2 linked regions of the Geothrix sp. 21YS21S-2 genome follow. The protein of the gene in region 1 interacts with the protein of each later gene in a pairwise test. Links are inferred from orthologs where the notes say so. Each region holds a gene or a part of one and is shown in the gene's direction. Other genes may lie near its edges.

The links. The genes of interacting proteins can lie anywhere in the genome.
Region 2: the proteins of dnaX (region 1) and dnaE interact in binary tests that used the Escherichia coli proteins (3 or more experiments, as listed by UniProt). The link is inferred for Geothrix sp. 21YS21S-2 from one-to-one orthologs.

Annotation. Positions count from the first base shown.
Region 1 is NZ_CP132910.1:121,656-124,657, forward strand. Bases 4-2,938 are described here. They hold dnaX (DNA polymerase III subunit gamma/tau), read left to right. Parts: upstream 4-576; coding sequence 577-2,301; downstream 2,302-2,938. Other genes in these bases: RAH40_RS00535 (radical SAM protein), read left to right, coding at 4-537; RAH40_RS00545 (hypothetical protein), read left to right, coding at 2,374-2,938. Outside these bases: more of RAH40_RS00535, read left to right, coding at 1-3; more of RAH40_RS00545, read left to right, coding at 2,939-3,002. UniProt on the Escherichia coli protein: Part of the beta sliding clamp loading complex, which hydrolyzes ATP to load the beta clamp onto primed DNA to form the DNA replication pre-initiation complex.
Region 2 is NZ_CP132910.1:2,376,181-2,380,448, reverse strand. The notes cover bases 47-4,247. They hold dnaE (DNA polymerase III subunit alpha), read left to right. Parts: upstream 47-438; coding sequence 439-4,047; downstream 4,048-4,247. Other genes in these bases: pepF (oligoendopeptidase F), read left to right, coding at 4,061-4,247; RAH40_RS10505 (hypothetical protein), read right to left, coding at 47-296. In the rest of the region: more of RAH40_RS10505, read right to left, coding at 1-46; more of pepF, read left to right, coding at 4,248-4,268. UniProt on the Escherichia coli protein: DNA polymerase III is a complex, multichain enzyme responsible for most of the replicative synthesis in bacteria. This DNA polymerase also exhibits 3' to 5' exonuclease activity. The alpha chain is the DNA polymerase catalytic subunit.

The DNA of each region.
Region 1 (3,002 bases):
TGCCTGGAAGTGCTCCTGAAGTGCCCCACCACCCGCGTGCTGGTGCACACCCGCTCCCCCCTGGTGCTGCAGGACCTGGAACTGCTCAAGGCCTTCGGGCCCCGGGTGCGGGTGGGCTTCTCCATCCCCACGGACGACGACACGGTGCGCCAGGTGGTGGAGCCCCGGTCCCCGCCCATCCCCTCCCGCTGGGCCGCCATGGAGCGCCTGGCCAAGGCCGGGATCGAAGTGAACCTGGCCGTGGCCCCCCTCATGCCCGTGCACAACCCCGGGGCCTTCGCCCGCCGGGCCAAGGACAGCGGGGCCTCCGGGGCCTGGGTGGGCGGCCTGCGCCTGCTCAAGGACGACCCTTTCTATGACGTGCTGGCCCGCAACGACTGGCTGTTCATCCTGGATGGGGACTACGTGGCGCAGGTGGCGGGCGTCCTCCAGGCGACCTTCCCGCGGTCCCGGAGGCGGGAGGCCAAGGAAACCCGGGTCGTGCCGCCGTGCCGCCCCCTCGTCGCCGCCCACCGCAGCCTTTTCGAGAGCATGTGATGTCGGCGCGACGCGGGATCATGGGAGAATGACGGTTCCATGATTACACTCGCCCTCAAATACCGTCCCCGCATTCTTTCCGACCTGGTGGGGCAGGAGGCCAGCGTCCGCGCCCTCGCCAACGCCTTGAAGAAGGCCAAGGCGAGCGGAGGGGCCATCCACCACCAGGCCTTCCTGTTCGCCGGCGTCCGCGGCACCGGAAAGACCTCCACCGCCCGCATCCTGGCCCGCGCCCTCAACTGCATGGAGGGCCCCACCGCCGAGCCCTGCGGCGTCTGCGATTCCTGCAGGGCGTCGGAACAGCCGGACCAGAACATGGACATCGTGGAGATCGACGCCGCCTCCCGCTCCTCCGTGGAGGACGCCCGGGCCCTGCGCGAGCAGGTTCAGACCCGGCCCGCCTTCTGCCGCTACCGGGTCTACATCATCGACGAAGTGCACATGATGAGCCGCAGCGCCTTCGACGCGCTGCTCAAGATCCTGGAGGAGCCGCCAAGCCACGCCGTCTTCGTCCTGGCCACCACCGAGCTGCAGGACGTGCCCGACACCATCAAGAGCCGCGTGCAGATCTTCCCCTTCCGCCTCATCCCCGTGGCCATGGTGGAAGCCCGCCTGCGGTGGGTGTGCGAGCAGGAGGGGGTCACCTGGGAGGAGGGCTCCCTGCGCCTCCTGGCCGAGGCGGGGCAGGGCTCCATGCGCGACGCCCTCACCACCCTGGACCGGGTCATCTCCGCCGGCGAAGGCCACGTGGGCGAGGCCATGGTCCGCGAACAGCTGGGCATCGTGCCCGCCGTGCGGGTGCAGGCCATGCTGGAGGCGCTGCTGGCGGCCGACAGCGGGGCGGTGCTGGACAACTGCCGGGCCCTCACCGAGCTGGGCACCGACTGGATCAGCTTCTGGCGGGAGCTCATGATGGCCTTCCGGGACCGCATGGAGTCCGACGTGCGCCAGGGGGCCGGCCCCCAGGACCTCCTGCGCTGGGCCCGCATGCTCCAGCTGCTGCTTTCCCGGGAACGGGACCTGCGGGACACCAGCCTGCCCGACGTGGTGGTGGAACTGGCCCTCCTCACCGCCGCGCAGCTGCCCCACCTGGCTCCCCTGGACGCCATGGTGAAGGGCCAGCCCGCCCCCGCCGCCCGCCCCGGCGGCACCAGGCCGCTGCCCGTGACCGGCACGGCCATGGCCGCCGCCCCCATGGCGCCGCCTCCGCCCGTTCGTCCTGCCCCCGGCTCCGCCCAGCCTTCCGTTCTGGCGCCCGCCGCCCGGCCCACGCCTCCGGTCCCTCCGTCGCCCGCTCCCGGCACCCGGCCCGCCATGACGGCCGCCCCGACATCCGGGCAGGTTGAGGCACCCTCCGCCGCGCCCTCCCCCAGCGCAGCCCCGGCCCCCGTGAAGGACCCCGGGAACCTCGAGCAGTTGCGCAAGGGCGTGGGCGAGGCCCTCCGCCAGGCCCCCGGCGGGCTTCCCCGCACCCTGGGTTCCCTGCCGCACATGGCCACGGCCCTCACGTTCCAGGACGGCGTCCTCCAGTGGCTCTTCCCTCCCAACGTGCGCAACACGGCCCAGGACCTGGAGCGGGAGCTTTCCAACCCCCACCTCCTGGAGGCCCTGCGCCAGGTCCTGCCGGGCCTCGCGCGCACCGCCATCACCTATGAGACCGAGAATCGGGAGCGTCCCGAGGACGTGCTGCGGGCCGATCCCTCCTTCCAGCGCCTGCTGGCCGACACCAGCGGGGAGATCGTGGAGGTGCGCCGGGAGGAGTGATTTTTTCGCGGGAGGGGGAACCGGGTTCCGATACTAAGCATTTATAACGGAACTCCGGAGAAAACCTTCACCATGCGAAACCCAAGATCCTTCCTCCCCGCCATCGGCGCCCTCGTGGCGCTTTCCCCCGCCTGGGGCCAGGTGACCATCGCCCTGGCCACCCAGAAGGGCGTCCCCGTGGGCCCGAACGCGCCGAACCAGGTGCTCTCCAGGCTCACCTGCGGCTTCACGGCGGCCCATGCCGACGGCAGGCCCCGCGCCTGGCACTGGACCCTGGATGAGCCCGACGGGGGCCGCTTCGTCAGCGGCCAGGGCCGGGCCCGCATGGCCTACCAGGCGCCCTTCGTCCTGGCGCCCCGGGTGGTCCATGTGCGGGTCACGGACCCCGCCCGGGGGGAAAGCGCCGTCTACACCCTGAGGGTCCTGCCGCGCGAAGGGGTTCCGCACAAGGTCCAGACGGGGCTGAACACCCTGGCCCAGCCCCAGGTGTTCGGACCCGTCGTGGATGTTCCCACGGTCACGGGGGTGGCGGGGCAGTTGCAGGGTTCCCTGCTGGAAAAGTCCTATCTGGGGAGCCTCATGAAGATCGAGATGGTGGGCGACCCGGATCCCGCCTTGAGGGAACTCCATGGGAAAAGCCTGGCCGTCACGGCGGACCGCCTCTGCCGGATCGATGGGCCCGGGTCCCTCACCCCCATCCG
Region 2 (4,268 bases), 2.3 Mb from region 1 along the record:
ACCACCTGGAAGCGGCGCCGCCAGGGGCGGGGCAGGACGTAGCTGATCGTGGCGTGGGCCGCGACGTTGAGGATGCAGAGCCGGGTGATGGTCCTGGCGCTGGGGTGGCGGGGCAGGAGGGGGTTGCGCTCGTAGCGGTTCCCGTCCTCGATCTGGCGGCTCTGGCTGCAGTCCATGGCCACCATGGCCACGTAGGAGAGTTCCCAGGCGGTGTCGGACTTGGACCAGGGGTCCGCGGCCCGGCAGGGCATGCCCAGGCAGAGGGCCGCCAGGCCCCAGGTGAGGCTTTTCAACATGGATCACGACCCTCCGGCTACTGGCGTGAGCCACAATATGAGTTATTAATTCATCGCGGCAAGCCCCGCGCCCGCTCGTTCACAACTGCAACACCCCAGCAACTTTCCCCAACCCGCCCCAGGCTTGCGACAATGGCCCCCTATGACCTTCGCGCATCTCCACCTCCACACCGAGTACTCCCTCCTCGACGGCCTGACCCGCATCCCCGACCTCGTCAAGAAATGCAGGGCGACCGGCATGAACTCGGTGGCCGTCACCGACCACGGCAACATGTTCGGCATGATGAAGCTCTTCGACGCCTGCGAGAAGACGGCGGACAAGGACGGCAACTGGGCCGTCAAGCCCATCCTCGGCTGCGAGGTGTACGTGGCCCCCCGGTCCCGGCACGACCGCAAGCTCGACAACAACGCCCTGAACGCCGAGGGCCTGGAGGACTGCCTGGACCCCTCCGGCCAGCGGGACGCGGGCTACCACCTGGTGCTCCTGGCCAAGAACCCCGTGGGCTTCCGCAACCTGTCCAACCTGGTCTCCAAGGGCTTCACCGAGGGCTTCTACTACAAGCCCCGGGTGGACAAGGACCTGCTGCGGGAGAACAGCGAGGGCCTCATCGCCCTCACGGCCTGCCTGGGCGGCGAGGTGCAGGCCCGCCTCCTCTCCGGCAACATCGACGCCGCCGAGCGCGTCGCCCGGGACTACCAGAGCATCTTCGGCGAGGACTTCTACCTGGAGATCCAGGACCAGGGCTTCGAGGCGGAGCGCCTGATCATCCCCAGCCAGTTCGAGCTCTCGAAGCGCACCGGGATCCCCCTGGTGGCCACCAATGACGCCCACTACCTCAACCACGACGACGCGGACCTCCACGACACGCTCCTGTGCATCGGCACCAAGCGGTTCAAGAGCGAGCCCAAGCGCATGCGCTTCTCCACCGACCAGTTCTACGTGAAGTCGCCCGAGGAGATGGCCGCCGTCTTCCCCGGCCACCCCGAGCTGCTCGAGCGCACCCTGGAGATCGCCTCCAAGATCGACCTCTTCCCCATCACCCGCAAGCCCATCACCCCGCAGTTCCCCGTGCCCTCGGGCCACACCCTGGAGAGCTACTTCGTGGAGGTGGCCCGCGAGACCTTCGAGGAGCGGCTCAAGGAGTGCCAGGTGCTCTGGCAGGCCGGGGCCCTCAAGCACTCCGAGGAGAAGTACCGCGCCCGGCTCGAGTTCGAGCTGGACACCGTCCTGAAGATGGGCTTTCCCGGCTACTTCCTCCTGGTATGGGACTTCATCCGCAAGGCCCGCGAGATGGGCGTGCCCGTGGGCCCGGGCCGCGGCAGCGCCGCCGGCAGCATCGTGGCCTGGTCCATGCACATCACCGACATCGACCCCATGCAGTACGACCTGCTCTTCGAGCGGTTCCTGAACCCCGAGCGCATCTCCATGCCCGACGTGGACATCGACTTCTGCCGGGACGGGCGCCAGAAGGTCATCGACTACGTCACCGAGGCCTACGGCAAGGACCGCGTCAGCAACATCGTCACCATCAACCAGCTCAAGACCAAGGCCGTCATCAAGGACGTGGCGCGGGTCTTCGAGAAGGACTTCGCCTTCGCCAACAACCTCACCAAGCTCGTGCCCCAGGAGCCCGGAAAGCCCATCACCGTGGCCATGGCCCTGGAGCAGAGCGACAAGCTGCGCGAACTCTACGAATCCGAACCCGAGGTGAAGAACATCCTGGACATCTCCGCGCGCCTGGAGGGCCTCGCCCGCAACACCGGCGTCCACGCCGCCGGCGTGATCATCGCCCCCGACGACCTCACCCGCTTCGCCCCGCTCAGCCGGGACAAGGACGGCAAGGTGATGGTGCAGTACACCATGGTCGAGGCCGAGCGCGCCGGGCTCCTGAAGATGGACTTCCTGGGCCTGGAGACCCTCACCCAGATCGCCAAGACCCAGGGCTACATCGAGCGCACCCAGGGCCATCCCGTGGACATGACCCTCATCCGCACCTTCGACGACCGGAAGACCTTCGACCTGTTCAGCCAGGGGGACACCGACGGCATCTTCCAGTTCGAGTCCGGCGGCATGAAGTCGCTCCTGGCCAAGCTGCGCCCGGACCGCTTCGACGACCTCATCGCCCTCAACGCCCTCTTCCGCCCCGGCCCCCTGGGCGCGGGCATGGGCGACACCTACGTGAACCGCCGCCACGGCCGCGAGCCCGTGACCTACATGTTCCCCACCCTCGAGCCCATCCTCTCCCCCACCTACGGCGTGATCCTGTACCAGGAGCAGGTGATGCAGATCGCCAGCCTCATCGCCGGGTACTCCCTGGGCGAGGCCGACATGCTGCGGCGCGCCATGGGCAAGAAGGACAAGGAGAAGATGGCGAAGGAGAAGACCAAGTTCATCGAGCAGGGCGTGGTGCGCGGCTACGAGCGGGACAAGGTCTCCGAACTCTTCGATCTTATTGAATACTTTGCTGGCTACGGCTTCAACAAGAGCCATTCAGCGGCATATGCCCTGATTGCATACGAAACAGCCTACCTCAAAGCCAACTTCCGCACCGAGTTCATGGCCGGCCTCCTCTCCACCAAGGCCCAGCGCACCGACGACGTGGTGAAGTACATCCAGAACTGCAAGGAGATGGGCCTGGACGTGCTGGGCCCGGACATCAACGAGAGCCAGCTGGACTTCACCATCACCGGGCCCAACCAGATCCGCTTCGGCTTCGCCGCGGTCAAGGGCCTGGGCGAGGCCGCGCTGGAGGCCATCCTCGCCGCGCGCGCGGAGGAGGGGGGCTTCAAGGACTTCTTCCACGCCCTCAAGGCCACCGACCTCCAGAAGGCCAACCGCCGCGTGTGGGAGGCCCTCATCAAGGCAGGGGCCTTCGATTCCATGGAACCCAACCGCGCCGCCCTCATGGAGGGCCTGCCCTCGGCCATGGAGAACGCGGGGAAGGGGGGCCAGGACCTGGGGCTGGTATCGCTCTTCGACGAGGCCGAGATGGCCAGCCTCGCCGACAACTGGGCCGTGCCCGAGGACGTGGAGTTCTGGAGCCGCAAGGACCGCCTGCGCTACGAGCGGGAGTCCCTGGGCCTCTACGTGTCGGGCCACCCCCTGGAGGAGTTCAAGGACGCCATCAAGGTGCACACCGTGGGCACCATCGCCTCCCTGAAGGAGGCCGCCGCCGCCGGCAGGCACCGGGACCGGGACGAGGTGGCCATCGGCGTCATGGTGAGCAACGTCCAGTTCAAGACGAACCAGAAGGGCGAACCCTGGGCGATCCTCTACCTGGAGGACCTCACCGACAAGGTGGAGGCCCTGCTCATGGCCGGCAGCTACAACCCCGTGACCCGGAAGAGGGGCCGCCCCTTCGACCTGTACCGGCACCTGGCCCTGCCCGACGCCCTCCTGCGCGTCACCGGCGAGCTGAAGATCGAGACCACCGGCAACAACGGCGACGAGGACGAGGAGGAGCAGACCACCATCAAGCTCTTCGTGACCTCCCTGGAGCCCCTGGAGGACTTCCAGGGCAAGGGCTTCTCCGGCGCCCTGATCCGCCTGCCCAGGGGGGAGTACCCCAACCGCCTGGTGCCCCTCCTGCGCCTCTACCACGGCAACCTTCCCCTGCACCTGGAATACCGCGGCCCCCAGGGCATCCTCGCCCGCGTGAGGGCCAGCGGCGACCTCAATGTCCGCTTCGATCCCGACCTTTCCGAAAAGGTCGCCAAGGAAGCCGGATGCGCCCTGAGCTGGACCTACTGACAAGGAGTCCACCATGTTCCGAAGTACCCTTCCCCTGCTTGCCGGAGCCGTGATGATCGCAGGACAGCCCATACCCGACTTCTCCCAGACCGAGCGCGCCAAGGTGCCCGACGTGTACAAGTGGCGCGCCACGGACATGTACAAGAGCGACGCCGCCTGGCGCGCCGAGCTCGACGCCGTCAAGGCCCTCATCGCCGCCCTGGATCCCCTGGGCAAGGCCT